3 regions of the Paenibacillus sp. WG02 genome follow, and region 2 is predicted to be linked to each of the others. Evidence: predicted binding sites of a transcription regulator. Region 2 holds the regulator's gene; each other region holds the start of a gene.
The links. The regulator LexA, encoded in region 2, represses DNA repair genes until DNA is damaged. The targets are predictions, from matches to a motif close to CGAACATATGTTCG.
Positions count from the first base shown of each region.

Region 1: a site for LexA is predicted at 2,260-2,273, ahead of ACBP55_RS05595 (YolD-like family protein). Genes of this name have one in related genera too.
Region 3: a site for LexA is predicted at 2,215-2,228, ahead of ACBP55_RS28170 (DNA polymerase IV). Genes of this name have one in related genera too.

Region 1 is NZ_AP036016.1:1,157,412-1,162,534, reverse strand. It holds gene ACBP55_RS05605 (ABC transporter ATP-binding protein) at 1-761, opposite strand, end outside; gene ACBP55_RS05600 (alpha/beta fold hydrolase) at 966-1,823, opposite strand; gene ACBP55_RS05595 (YolD-like family protein) at 2,013-2,240, opposite strand; gene ACBP55_RS05590 (ABC transporter ATP-binding protein) at 2,401-3,111, opposite strand; gene ACBP55_RS05585 (ABC transporter permease) at 3,108-4,235, opposite strand; gene ACBP55_RS05580 (TetR/AcrR family transcriptional regulator) at 4,395-5,003, opposite strand.
Region 2 is NZ_AP036016.1:4,965,154-4,970,276, reverse strand. It holds gene ACBP55_RS22635 (aminopeptidase) at 1-586, shown strand, start outside; gene lexA (transcriptional repressor LexA) at 1,227-1,844, opposite strand; gene ACBP55_RS22625 (LysM peptidoglycan-binding domain-containing protein) at 1,992-2,399, shown strand; gene ACBP55_RS22620 (DUF896 domain-containing protein) at 2,540-2,722, shown strand; gene ACBP55_RS22615 (HAD family hydrolase) at 2,766-3,557, shown strand; gene ACBP55_RS22610 (1,2-dihydroxy-3-keto-5-methylthiopentene dioxygenase) at 3,636-4,178, opposite strand; gene metH (methionine synthase) at 4,434-5,123, shown strand, end outside.
Region 3 is NZ_AP036016.1:6,224,718-6,229,840, forward strand. It holds gene ACBP55_RS28160 (ferredoxin) at 25-258, opposite strand; gene mobB (molybdopterin-guanine dinucleotide biosynthesis protein B) at 333-833, opposite strand; gene ACBP55_RS28170 (DNA polymerase IV) at 841-2,142, opposite strand; gene cimA (citramalate synthase) at 2,356-3,975, shown strand; gene ACBP55_RS28180 (TlpA family protein disulfide reductase) at 4,096-4,629, opposite strand; gene ACBP55_RS28185 (MFS transporter) at 4,832-5,123, shown strand, end outside.

The sequences.
Region 1 (5,123 bases), 3.8 Mb from region 2:
GGCAATGACTGGACAAGCGTCAACACTTCCTGCTTGCGCGTCTCATCTTCTCGAATCTGCTCCGGCAAGCGAAACTCGATGGCACTATCTGACTGCAGGCTTCGGACGAGCTGCTCCGGCGTGTCCAGCGCAACGATTTGTCCTTTATCCATGAGGCAGATGCGGTCGCAAAGCACATGAGCCTCTTCCATGTAGTGCGTTGAGATCACCACAGTCTTACCGCGCTCCTTCAGGCGGAGCACGATATCCCACAACGTACGCCGGGCTTGAGGATCGAGTCCGGTTGTCGGCTCATCCAGAAAAACCACCTTTGGATCGTTCACGAGCGCCAACGCAATGGCGAGTCGCTGCTTCTGACCGCCGGATAAGTTTTTGACGCGGTCGTTCTTTTTTTCCCGCAATATCATGTCGTCGAGCAGCGGCTCGATCTCCACAGAGCTTGGATAAAAACTTGCGTACATACGGATGATCTCGTGAACATGGAGCAGGTCAAATAGTGACGTCGATTGGAGCTGGACGCCGATGATTTCCTTGACCTTCTTCAATTCCTTTTTCGTATCGAAGCCTGCGACAAGTGCTCTCCCTTCATCCGGTCTCCGCAGACCTTCGATCATTTCCATCGTTGTCGTTTTGCCCGCCCCATTTGGCCCGAGCAGTCCAAACACTTCCCCCTCCCGTACTTTGAAATTAATTCCATTCACCGCAGTGAATTTCCCATACCGTTTGACGAGTCCGTCAACTTCTATGATGGCGTTTGCCAAGGTTGGTTCCTCCCTTTCGATTTTCCTGCTAGTATTTTTTGTGCCAGTTATAAACTTCGGTTAATAGTATGTTCTAGCATTTATAATAATTCAATAAGCAGCCCATTCTTTCCTTTTATTGCCTATTTCCACTAAGAATATCTGCCTCTTTTTTCAATAAACCAAAAGGAGCTGCCTATAGCAATCTCCTCCATAATCCAAAGCTCAACTTAGAAAATACCTCTTTACGTGCTGTGCCACTTCGACTGGTGCGTATTTATTGTCCGGAGAGAGATGATCTAGATTTGGTAAGTTCAACGTTTGTGTTTGTGGAATGGTTTCGTCCAATACTCGAATCATTTGATGCACAGAATCAGGACTCTTCCCCCCAGCAATTAATAGGACATTCGCATCAATGATTTGGTAATTACTGAAAGTGGATGCCAGACGTTTCACTTCTCTGTGCTCAATTAAATTTTCTGGCAATAGTTTTTCTATTTGACTCCAATGATCTCCGCGTATCACCGAACGTAAAATAAGTTTTGCATACCATTTCGGCAACTTTTTTAAGGGCGAATGAGCTGCACCCTTTACAAAGCTGGCAAATGCCCCTCTAAAATCATTCTTATTCATATCATTTTCATATTCAGTCAGCCAATCCCAATCTGTTGGTATCGACTTAATTGAAACGCCAGGTTCATAGACGGCCATTTTCTTAAAAGTATTAGTTCGCGCAGCTTCTAAGGTTACAAGGCCACCGTAGCTATGACCGAATACATAGGTTGCTCCCGTTGCTTCTTGTACGCTTAAAACATCTTCACATTCCTTACTGATGGAGTAATCACTCCCTTGCGGTCCGCTCAGTCCGCGCCCACGTCGATCCATAACATGGACAGTAAAAGAATCCGACAATTCTTGGGCCAACTTAGTAAAATCATTCGAAGCACTAAGCGCCCCGTGGATGACAATGAGACTCGGACCCATGCCTATACTTTGGTATCCAATTGTTGTTCCGTCCTTCGAAACTACGGTTGAATGGGTAAACGAATCCAAAAAGTTCGTATTTGTTTTTGCACTTACCATATCCTTTTCCCTCCCCTACAACCCAGTCTCCAGGCTGAATAATACTCGTGTTTCCATTATATAATTACGACACTGTTATTTATTCAAACCCGGGTATGAAATCATACTCCGTCTTGAGACCGAACCAAAGGAAAAAGACATGCAGAGCTCCCAGCATGCCTCCCTTTAGCACTGTCCTATGGAAAAGTATTATTCAACCAGTTCTACATTCAAGATATCGTCAAATGCTACCCAATCCGTACCATTTTCGTGAGATAGCTTTACTCTTCTTATCTCTTGATCAATTTTAGTTATTAGACCTGTCATTTGCCCATCCCCAGTCTCATTATAAATCTTTACACGAATAAATTGCTGGTTAAGTAAGGCATTAGCCATTATGTTGGCTATCTTTTTATTCTCACGATTACTACTACTCATTATTACTCCACCCCAATCAAGAACATATGTTCTTGATTCATTATACTTTTAGAAGTAAGAGTAGTAAAGAGGACCCCACAAAAGAAACAGCGGCGGACTAGGACTCAAAAATAAGTCTTAGACTGCCGCTGCTATTATTGTGCTACCACTACTCGTCAAACTACATTGAAACGGGGATTTGAGCACTTTTTTTTTGTTTTTCGACTAGTTTTCCATTCTCAAGAAAAAGCACTCGATCACAAAGAGGCAGTACTCGGTCATCATGCGTAACCATAACCGCGCTCTTTCGCTGATCCTTTACTTGCTTCGCGATCATACTCACTATATCGTGCCCTCGTGAGGCATCTAAGCTTGCTGTTGGTTCATCTGCGAATAGGACAGCTGGGTCATTCATTAAGGCTCTAGCAATAGCTACCCGTTGACGCTCCCCCCCTGAGAGTTTCTCAGGATATGCGGTTCGTCGATGAGACAATCCCATCTTATCGAGTAACTCTTTTGCTCGTTTGGCTGCCTTCGCCTTTTCCATCCCGGCAAGCTTGCTTACCAAAACTAATTGTTCTTCAACTTTCAAGTACGGTATCAAGTTGGCGCTTTGAAAAATAAATCCGATTTTTTGAAGTCGTAGTTCAGAAAGTGCTTGCTTGTCTTTACCGATAATGGATTCTCCATCGAGTAGAACTTGCCCACTCGTTGGTTCAAGAAGTGCTCCTGCTATGGACAAAAATGTACTTTTGCCTGAGCCTGAAGGGCCCATTACCGCAACTAGTTCACCTTCGGCCACCTCGAGGTTTAGCTTATCCAAAATCGTTCTTTCCATACCGCCATCCTCAAAAGTCCGAGTAATCTCCTGTAATACAAGTCTGTTTTTCATGCTGCTGTCCTCCCAATCGCATCCAAAGCGTCAATTTTGGCGACTTTCCATACCGAAAATAGTGAACCGGCCAAAGACATTGTTATAAAGGACAGGCAAGTAAGTGCCAAGGTGGAAAAGCCTAATTGAAATGGCATGGAACTTGGCAATACAGCCTCAAACAATTGAACCAACAGGACGCTAAGGACCAAGCTGCCGACCGATAAGACCAATACCTGCAGCGTCACACTTCTAGCTAGATAGGCAGTACGTGTACCGATGGCTTTCAATATACCAAATTGACTGGTTTTCTGAATCGTGATGACATAAAAGAATACAGCCAGGACAAAGGCAGAGATTACAAATAAAAATACAATCATCATCATAAGCGAGCCTTGCTCTTCTTTGTAACCAGGAATCCCAGATACTGCCTCAGACTTCGTTATCACTTCCGTATTGGGCAGCGCGGACTGAAGCTCCTTAACTTTTTCTTTCGAGGCTTTAATGGCGACTGCATTGTAAATTTTACTGTCTGCTGCTGATTCAGTTCCTTGACGTGTAAGTGTCTGCGCTTGAAGATTAAGCCAGTCCTGCTTATTTAGAAAGACAGCCGGAGCATGACTGAATGACTCGTTTTTTACAAAACCGCTTACTGTCCATTTTGTTCCCGAAGCTTGATCTACAATGATTGAGCCAATTTTGACTCCAGAATTAGACAGCTTTTGGTCAACAAGAACATGTCCTTTGGTCTGATCCGAGATGGGTGAACCTTCTGTTACTGTTGGCGCCAGCCAGCTTTCGAGATTAACGGCGAGCAAAGCAACATCAATCTTCCCAGTTTCTCCTGATGGAACAACCGTTGTCATTTTCAGACCAAGTGGCTCCGCATTCTCTTTTCCTACTAGTAAGCCAGCCTTTTCAAGCTGATTCTGATCGACCTGGGATCGGGTGAAACGGTGATTAGAGTCCTGTCCTAAGACAAAATGTGTTGCAGCCATATTCTTAACGGAAGCGGCGTTGTCATACGCAAGCCCCTGTGCAAGCCCGGTGACAAACAGAACAAGAAATGCAACAAGCACCATAATTGTAGCGATTAACGAATACCGTGCCTTAGCAAACCTCATTTCTCGAATAGCTAGATACATTGTGCTTCCCTCCTTCGTAATGACTAAAGTATAGGAAGCGAATATGAACGGAAAATGAATAACAGGTTACAGCTGAGATAATGATCACCTGTATCCGTATTTAATCCGAATGCTCAAAGTAAGATTTAAACATAAAAGTACACAAAAACAAGCTTACCCTTAGGATAAGCTTGAGCCTTTGATCGCGGTCTTCGCAACAGTCGGATGATAGTTGATGATTTTCACCAACTGCTCCTGCATGTAAGCCGGAGAATGCTTAAAACCGCTCTCCACCCAATGGAATATAAGCCCCAGCAACGCATTAAGCGAATAGATAATCAACAGTTCTTCATCGATGTCTTTTCTTGTATAGACAAGCTCTTCAGTGGAGATCTTCTTCAGCGCGATAAACATTTTCTCCCGGAGCGCCATTAGCATGTCGCTCTTCATAAACACGGTGTAAATCGCGGAATGCTCATAGATATGCTCGAAAAGCATAACGGAATGCGCCTTGAGCTGATCGACGTGGAAGAACTCTACCTTCTCGTACGGCGCGCGGAAGGAGAGCAATAATTTCTCGATCAGGTCGGAAATAATATCGTCAAGCAGTGCGTCCTTGCTTTCATAATTGGAATAGAACGTCCCGCGGTTATAATTCGCAAGCTCCACGATTTCCGTAATGGATATCGCCTTGAACGGCTTGTCCGCCATTAGCGTCAGCAGCGCATGCCGTAAGGCCGCCCGGCTGCGGACGATGCGGCGGTCCGTTTTTTTCCCTTTGTCGATCATGCCTGTTATTCCTTTCTTTCCGACTTATTAAACAAAATTAGCTGAATTGTTCGTTACCTGACAAACTCACCATTTTTACTGATTGTAATCCCTTTCAATACTTCATTATACTCGAAGTAA
Region 2 (5,123 bases):
TTTGCGAGTTGAACTGCCGGAGGGCCACATTTGGCTTGGTGGTGATTCGGAGAACGCAAGTGGAATACGATTCGTAGCGAATATGCCGACTGAGGAAGTATTTACGATGCCTAAGCGAACGGGTGTTCATGGGACGGTATCGAGCACCAAGCCATTAAATGTGAATGGGGCGCTCGTGGATCGGTTTTCGTTCAAGTTCGTGGACGGGAAAGTTGTAGATTATCATGCTGAAGTCGGCTATGAGCACCTAGCGAGGTTGCTGGATATGGATGAGGGGGCGCGATATTTGGGTGAAGTTGCTCTCGTGCCTTTTGATTCGCCGATCTCGAATCTTGACCGCATTTTTTACAATACGGGCATCGATGAGAATGCATCCTGCCATCTGGCCTTAGGCAGCTGCTACCCTATTAATTTGCAGGATGGCGTATCTATTTCAAGTGAAGAGTTGAAAGCTCGTGGTGGGAACACCAGTTTGATTCATGTGGATTTTATGATTGGGACGGCTGATCTTGAGATTGATGGTGTCCTTAGTGATGGTACCGTTGAACCTATTTTCCGTAGTGGAAATTGGGCGCTTGCTTTTTAGTTGAAATTTATCTGATTTCTTTAGCTGATATTTTAGCTTAATTCAAAGGTGAAAGTACTCCTGGGGTTATCAATGGGATAGAGTGCAGGGAGTATAGAGTAGAGAGTATAGAGTATAGAGTATAGAGTATAGAGTATAGAGTAGATGGAAGACGGAAATTGGAATTTGGAGTTTGGAGTTTGGAGATAGAAGATAGAAGCTAGAGGAAAGAAGCTAGAAAATAGAAGTCTCTAGAGACCGCTAATTTGTCCAAAAGTGTTGTGATTTTTAGAATAGAAGTCTTTAAAGACTTCTATTCATAAAAATTGAAGCAAATAGGGGCCAAATATTACCGAATAGAAGCCTCAAGAGGCTTCTAATTCCGTAAAATACGATTTTAATGACGTAATAGCAGTCTCTGAAGACTCTTATCTGAATCCTGAATCCACTGTTCAGCCTTCATGGCTATGGAGGGATTAAAACCGTATCATTAACTTTGAAAATCCATTTTTGGATCGGTTGGCCTACTATCTTTTAAGTTTCTCTATATAATCCAAAGCTCCAAGCATTATAACTGTTTACATCGAAAAGAACCGAGGGACGATTGTCCTCTCGGTTCTTTCTCATTGGTATTGTAGGTAGAATAAGGGCTGTAGGGCTATTACATATCCCGGAACAAACCAATGACACGGCCAAGAATCGTAACATGTTTCAAAAGGATAGGCTTCAATGCCGAGTTCTCTGGTTGAAGACGAATATGATCCTTTTCCTTGTAAAAGCGTTTCACCGTTGCTTCATCGTCTTCAGTCATTGCTACAACAATGTCCCCGTTATTCGCAGTTTGCTGCTGCTTAACGATGACATAATCGCCATTATGAATGCCGGCTTCGATCATACTGTCACCCATGACGCTAAGCATGAACACATTATTATCTCCTACCATGCTTACGGGAAGAGGGAAATAGTCTTCAATGTTCTCAGTTGCTGTAATAGGCACACCTGCTGTAACTTTACCAACGAGAGGTACACGTGCTACAGAAACTGCAAAATGCGTCTCAGCACCGTCAAGTCCTAGAATTTCAATAGCACGAGGCTTAGTAGGATCTCGACGAATCATACCTTTCTTCTCAAGACGCTCTAAATGCCCGTGCACTGTAGAACTAGAAGCTAGTCCAACTGCTTCACCGATTTCTCTAACGGAAGGTGGATACCCCTTATCTTTCACTTCATTCTTAATGAATTCCAATATAGCTTGTTGACGCTGCGAAATCTTACTCAATAGTTATCACTCCAATACTGGGAATCATTACCCAAAGTATAACATAGAACCCGAGTTCGTACAAACATAAGTTCGAGAAAAGTGTTGACTCAAACATGTGTTCGTGTTAATCTAATACCAGAACAAATGTTTGGGAGATGATTACTCATGTATATGGCTTATTCAAACACTAACTCAACACACACACCTCATAGATCTGCTAGCACATCCAAAGGGATGACATTTAATTCTAGTTATACCAAAGCGATTGTTCGCTTCGTCCTATTAGCAGTTATTCTTGGTACTGTGTTTTCATTCGGTGCTATGGTTCAAGCCTATGCAGGGGATGGGGCAGCAATTGCAAGGACCCCAGTTTCCGTTACTTCAATTAACTCTTCTCCGAAAGCTGTCGTGCAAGATCAAGTCGTCATTCAACGCGGAGACACTCTTTGGGATGTTGCTTCCACTCACAAAAAAGGTAATGAGAACATTCGTTCTTATGTTGATAAATTGAAGACAATCAATCATTTAACCACGAGCTCCCTTAAAGAAGGACAGGTTTTATTGCTTCCTTAATTTCATTATGCTTTCCTGATAGAATCTAAATATGATGAGGCTCGGACATGTTCCTATGCCTCTTTTTGTTGTCTCTTGACATTCCTTAATAGGGATGGCAAAGTAGTACTCATATTGAATTTTTGACTGGGAGGATCACAATGAGTGACAACATGGAACAAACTATCGAACGTATTAATGAGCTTGCTCGTAAAGCGAAAACAGTTGGCTTAACAGACGCGGAAATCGATGAGCGCAACGAACTCAGAAAGAAATATATTGAAGCATTCCGTGGCAATCTTAAAGTTCAACTTGATTCCATCAAGTTTACGGACGAAGAGTAATCGCTGCTCATATAGATACAACATTCAAAAGGGGAAATGAATGATGACGTTGAAAGCCGTACTTTTTGATTTAGATGATACGCTTCTGTGGGATGATCGCAGCGTGCAGGAAGCTTTTAAAGCGGCATGTGCGGAAGCTGTAAAGCATGTAGCCGTGAATCCCGAAGAATTGGAAGCTTCTGTTCGCAAAGAAGCGCGTTCTTTATATGAATCTTTTGAAACCTTTGAATTCACGAAAATGATTGGTATTAATCCATTCGAAGGCTTATGGGCGAACTTCACGCAAGGTGAAAATGAGAACTTCCGTAAGCTTGAGAAATTAGCACCAGGATATCGTACGGAGTCTTGGACAAGAGGGCTTGCAGCGTTAGGGATAGAGGATCGTGAGCTCGGGTATAAACTTGGTGAACTTTTTCCAGCAGAACGCCGACGCCGTCCTTACGTATATGAGGAAACGTTCCGAGTATTGGATGCTTTAAAAGGCAGCTATCAATTACTGTTGTTAACGAATGGTTCGCCAGATCTACAAAAGGAAAAATTAGCAGGTGTCCCAAATATCGCACCATACTTTGATCATATCGTGATCTCTGGTGAATTTGGAGTAGGTAAGCCAGCGAAGTCCATTTTTAACCATGCACTTGGACTACTTGGAATAGACGCAGAGGAAGGCATCATGATCGGAGATAAATTGACAACCGATATCCTAGGTTCTGGCAGCGTAGGTATGCGCAATATTTGGATTAATCATCATGGACTCCAAAGTGGAGATGAGATTGTTCCTGCGTATGAGGTTTCCCGTCTTCAAGAAATTTTGCCGATTATTACGAACGGATAACATGAAATAATCAAAAACCCAACGGATGCATAGGACGGTAAGTCCAGCGCAGTTGGGTTTTTTTGTTCATATAATAGATTAAGCTTTAATAAATTCTGGATCATCAATGTTATAAGCAACCCAGCCATCTTTTTCGATGAAGAGACGAACGGCAACGATTTCACGATTATCCATTAGTGTGAAGAAATGGTTCGTGTTTTCAGGAACAGAGATAACATCGCCTGGTTCAAGTTCAACGTCAAAATAGCCAACTTCGCTTTCGGATTTGATAATGAAAATCCCTCGTCCAGAAACGATTGCGCGGATTTCATCTTCCGTATGGGTGTGTACTTGTTCGAATTTCTTCAGCAGTTCTTCAATGTTAGGCGTTGAATCGGAAAGCGCGATAACATCCCAAATTTCATAACCGCGTCTAGCAGCCAAATCACGAATTTCTTCTTCATAAGTGCTAATAATTTGTGCTTTCTCGTCATCACTTAGAATGAATTTCTCACGCAGTGTTTCTGGAAGTTTGTGCGCATCCCAGTGTTCATAAACAACATTTTGACTATCCAAAAAGGCTTTGACTTGCTCTTCGCCTTCAATACGTTCATTCGTATTGCGAATTCTAATTTGTGCCACGCTGCATCCCTCTTTCTGAGTAAATATAATATAGGGATCTTTGACTTACGATCAAAGCCTCTCCTTTAAATTATAGTGGAAATGTAGCTAGCTGTCGATGGTTGAACATAAGAATTTCCGATAAAACCTATAGGTAAATATGATAATTCAAATTCTTTTCATAGAAGCCGGATTCTGTTACACTAAAACATAACATAATTTGTCGTTTTTTTTTATTGTCTATAGCTTTAGGATAAGTTGAAAGGGAGTCATGCAATGATCAAAACACCGATACAAGAGCAGCTTAAAAAGAAGATCATGATCCTAGATGGTGCCATGGGTACAATGATTCAGCAAGAGAACTTAACCGCTGAAGATTTCGGCAGCGATGATCTGGACGGATGTAATGAAATTCTTTGTGTTACACGACCGGATGTAATTCGCAAAATTCATGAAGCTTACTTCGCCGCGGGCGCTGATATGATAGAAACAAATACATTCGGGACCACGAGTGTGGTATTAGCGGAGTATGATTTGCAAGACCGTCATCGTGAATTAAATCTTGCAGCAGCCAAACTGGCTATCGAAGCAGCGAACAAGTATTCGACACCGGAGTGGCCTCGTTATGTAATCGGAGCTATGGGTCCTACGACCAAGACGTTGTCGGTAACTGGTGGAGTCACATTCGCTGGGCTAGAGGAGAGCTATTACGAACAAGCGTTGGCTCTTGTTGAAGCTGGAGTAGACGCACTTCTTTTGGAAACTTCCCAAGATACATTGAACGTAAAAGCAGGCAGTATCGGAATTCGCAGAGCATATGAAACATTAGGTGTTGAACTTCCGATAATGATCTCCGGAACGATTGAACCGATGGGCACAACATTAGCCGGGCAAAATATTGAATCCTTCTATATTTCGTTGGAACATTTGAAGCCTATTTCAATGGGGTTGAACTGTGCTACAGGT
Region 3 (5,123 bases), 1.3 Mb from region 2:
TCACAAAATTATGTTTTATACGGATTAGTTAAAAGGTGTATCCGCTACTTTAATGGAATCTGTTGGGCAGCCATCTTGTGCATCCTGTAGATCATCAAACAAATCTTCAGGGATTTCAGTTACCCCTTTGTTGCCATCTCCATCAAAAATTACTTCAGCCAAACCTTCATCATCATAATCATAGATGTCTGGAGCTGTAGCTCCGCATGCGCCGCAAGCGATGCAAGTATCTTTATCAACAAATGTATACTTTGCCATGATTTCTAACTCCTCCTCAAATTATCCTCAATGTAAAATATAATATAAATACGGACAAAGTTCAAACCTTAAAATTAATTACGCTCAAAATATTGTTCAATAAAGTCAGCTATACCATAGATATTGTTCAAATCGAAGGAAGGAAAAGCTCTTGAACCAAATTTGAAATCGTCCATATCTGTTGCAATAGCAATCGGCTCTGGCTCAAGTGCTTGAATAATTTCACTTTGCTCTATTGTACGAAAAACAGCAATCTTTGGATGCTTTTCCTTCTTGAAGCCTTCGATAAAAACATAGTCTAGATGCGCATAAGCACTTAACTGTTCTTCCAGACTTGGATTCCGCTTCTTCTCGAACACATGAATCTGATCTGGAGAAAGGGTAATAACCGCTTCTGCACCCGACTCTACAAAAGTCGCGGAGTCCGTCCCTGCTGCTTCTTTATAATGTCCATGAGCATCATGTTTCATTACAGCTATCCGATGGCCGCGCTGCTTCATTTCTACGATTAGCTTAGCCACTAACGTCGTTTTTCCGCTGTTCGAATAGCCGGCAAAGCCCATACAATGTGCCATATTTTCGTCACTTCTCCTCTTCTTTATGAAGGGGATTGTTCCTCAAATGGTCCATTTGCAGGGAAGTCCCTCTCGTTTTATGATTTCTAATCATAGCTGAAGGATTATCGCCCATCATCCCCGCGGTTAGAATCGCATTTTCTCCGAATTTATCCCGAAGTCCGTCCATAATACGATTCAAATTTTCTCGTTTAGGCTGCTTTTCATAATCGAATAAATCTAACTGAACGAATGTTTCTTCCTTCACCGTCAGATTTTGCAGCGTAATTCCCAGCAGCCGAACAGGGTTGCCTTCCTCCCATTCATGATCAAATAACTGACTCGAAGTTCGATAAATATCATCCATATGCTCGGTGGGAGTTGGCAAAGTGATGGATCGCGTAATGGTCCTCATCTCTGGATCGCGAATCGTGATTTGGATCGTGGATGCCATCAGCTCCTGCTTGCGAAGTCTTCTAGCTACTTGATCCGCCAAATTTAAGAATACGCGATGAATTTCCTTGGTATCGGTAAAATCCTGCGGCAGCGTCGTCGTATGCCCGATTGACTTGCTCTGTTCTTGTTCAGGGTTTACCAGAGAATGGTCAATCCCGTTAGCCGAACGCTTCAGATGTGCACCTAAGATGCCAAAGTGTTTACTTAGCAGCAACTCGTCCCCTACAGCTAGCTGACCTAACGTGTGGATACCAAGTCTAGTCAGCTTATCCGCCGTCTTTTTGCCAATTCCATATAAATAGTTGCACGGTTTGTCCCAAAATACGGTTGGAACATCTCGTAGACGCAGCACAGATATCCCGTTCGGCTTTTTCATATCGGAGCCCATCTTGGCAAGCAGCTTGTTGGGGGCTACGCCGATCGAACAGGGCAGCTTAAGTTCCTTCATAATCTTCTGCTGAATGTTATTCGCGATCTCAAGTGGGGTTCCAAATTGCTTGGAACCTGTAATATCGACGAAACACTCATCGATTGACATGGATTCCACCATAGGTGAATAACTATAAGCTATCTGCATAAACCGTCTTGAGAAGCTGCGATATAGTTCGAAATCAGGTCTTATCAGTATCAAATCCGGACACAGCTTCAGCGCTTGCCTAACTTGCATGCCCGTCTTGATCCCTACAGCGCGCGCTGCATAAGATGAAGTAACAATAATCCCTTTACGAAGCTCAACACTGCCAGCAACAGCAATCGGCTTTCCTTTATATAAGTCAGGCTCAACAGCCTCATGAACAGAGCAATAAAATGCATTCATATCTATATGCAGAATGACTCTACCTTGCTTGGGATAATGATGCTGTGTTGTCACCATTTATGTTCCCTCCCATTGATAAACAACAACTTTAAGAGCCATTTTCAGCATACAAAAAATTATTCTTTCAAGCAAACGTATTTTTGCGTTATGATGTCTTTACCCATACTATTATGGTATAATCGTAAATTATACATTAGCGCTTTAAAGCAAGCACAAGCACCTGCACATCAAGCACCGAAGTCACTTTGCTAGCTTTTGAAGGAGGAACCTATGCCAACATCAGTCAAAATCTTCGACACCACACTACGAGACGGTACGCAAGGAGAAGGCATCAGCTTATCCGTCGAGGATAAAATTAAAATTGCCCGCAAGCTCGATGAGCTTGGGGTTCATTATATTGAAGGCGGATGGCCTGGCAGCAACAGCAAAGATATTGAATTCTTTGAACGCGCTCGCGATATGAAATTCACTAATGCGAAGATCACTGCATTCGGCAGCACACGTCGTAAAGATTCCATAGCTGCGGATGATATTAATCTGAACAGACTTGTGGAATCAGGAGCTCAGGTAGCAACCATCTTCGGTAAGTCCTGGGACTTCCATGTCACAACAGCGATTCAAACCACACTGGAAGAAAATCTCGCCATGATCTATGACTCCGTTCTTTATTTAAAAAGCTGCGGTCTTGAAGTCATCTACGATGCCGAGCATTTCTTCGACGGTTACAAGAATAATCCCGAGTACGCCTTGCAAACGATCAAAAAGGCACAGGATGCCGGAGCTGATTGGATTGTCCTTTGCGATACCAATGGCGGCTCATTACCTGGAGAAATTACAGCCATTGTCACTACAGTGAAACAAAATATCACCACCCCAGTTGGTATCCACGCTCATAATGATTGTGAATTGGGCGTAGCCAACAGTCTTGCTGCCGTACAAGCAGGAGCTGGACAAGTCCAAGGAACCATCAATGGCTATGGAGAACGCTGCGGTAATGCTAACCTTAGCTCCATTATCCCTAACCTTCAGTTGAAACTTGGTTATTCAGTTATTTCCGAAGAGCAGCTGAAATCATTAACGCCTGTTTCGAGATACATTAGCGAGATCGCCAACATGCATATGCCTATTAATCAGCCTTATGTCGGTAATGCGGCATTTGCTCACAAAGGCGGTATTCACGTCTCAGCAATTCTCAAGGATGCTAGTACGTATGAGCATACTAAGCCTGAGCTTGTCGGCAATAAACAGCGGGTTCTTGTTTCAGAGCTTGCAGGGCAAAGCAATGTCCTTGTGAAAGCGCAAGAATTGAATCTAGACTTCAATAAAGAACATCAGAAAACAAAAGAAGTTATTGAGAAAATTAAAGATCTCGAGCATCAAGGCTATCAATTCGAAGGCGCCGATGCCACGCTTGAGCTTTTGCTGCGTGAAGCATTCGAAGGTCTAGAAGAGATTTTCACATTAGAATCATTCAAAATGCTGGTTGAGAAGTCCGCGAATCAATCGGTAGTCTCCGAAGCCATCGTTAAAGTGAAGGTTCATGGGGAAACGATCTATACCGCGGCTGAAGGCAACGGTCCTGTAAATGCTCTCGACAATGCCTTGCGTAAAGCACTGATCCAATATTACCCTGATATTAAAAATGTCCATCTTTCCGACTATAAGGTACGTGTCCTTGATGTGAAAGGCGCTACTGCCGGTAAGGTTCGCGTTCTGATGGAATCAACAGACTTCAACACTACATGGAACACGCTTGGAGTGTCCAGTAATATTATTGAAGCCAGCTGGTACGCACTCGTAGATAGTTTACGCTATGCATTAATCGGAAGAAAACGCGTAGAGCCTACAAACAAAGATCAACAAGAACGACTAGGCTTAGTGAACCATTGATTTGTAACCTCTATCGGGCTACTCAACGTTGAGCGATCACGTTAGAGATAAGTTTTTCAAAAGGACATACAAGAAAAGCTGCAAAGAGTACGCCAACCAACGGCGCTCTTTTGCAGCTTTTTACTCTTTAATGAGACTCGCAATTTTCTTATCCAGATCTTTAGGCGAGAGTACATGAACGACTTCACGAATGACTCCATTTTTATCGATTAAGAAACTGGTTGGAATGGCAACTACCCGATAGGCATCCGCGTTCGTTCCTTGCTTATCTAATAACACCGGGAATGGGTATTTGTAGGTTTCCACAAACTTCGTAATGTTCTCCATTTTGTCACCAGGCGTCACATTAACGGCATATAGATCAAACTGCCCTTGATATTTGTTATACACATTCACCAAATCTGGCGCCTCTTCCTCACAAGGACCACACCATGAAGCCCAGAAATTAACGAACAAAGGCTTCTCGCGCGGTCCACCTATCGTGTAATCTTTCCCATCAAGCCCTTTTAACGTAAACGAAGGGGCCAAGAAATTCACTTTTGGCGCTTGTTCCGTAGGCATAATTGTCGCTTTATTCTGGCGCTGGGCGTTTTGATAAATAGCAAAGCCAGCTAATATAACAACCAAAGCGATTACAAACACATTTCTTTTCAAAGCATTTCCACCTCCACTCTATCTATATTATCTCCAAATCCACGTAAATTCCAACATTCTAGGATAAAACAACTCCGTCGTCCTACGGGGACGAGCCGCAAAACTTATACGATTCTTTTCAACGAGGAACAATTCACAGTATGCTTTTAACCTAAATGGGAAAAGTAAACATACAACATGTTCTGAAAGGACTCTCATTATTATGACTACTAAAGCAGCCACGGGCAAAAAATTTACTAAAAACATATTTGAAGACAAATCAGCAGACAATTCTAAAAATAAACCCGAAAACAAATCAGAAAACAAAAAAAGTCATATCTGGGAATACGTCGCTCTAGCAACGATCCCATTAGTTCTCGTTCTAGGGAATTCCATGCTTGTCCCTATCTTACCTGATATGCAAGAAAGAATGGGCATATCCCGTTTCCAGAGTTCACTTGTCATCACTTTATTTTCAATCACAGCCGGAATCATCATCCCAGTATCAGGTTATT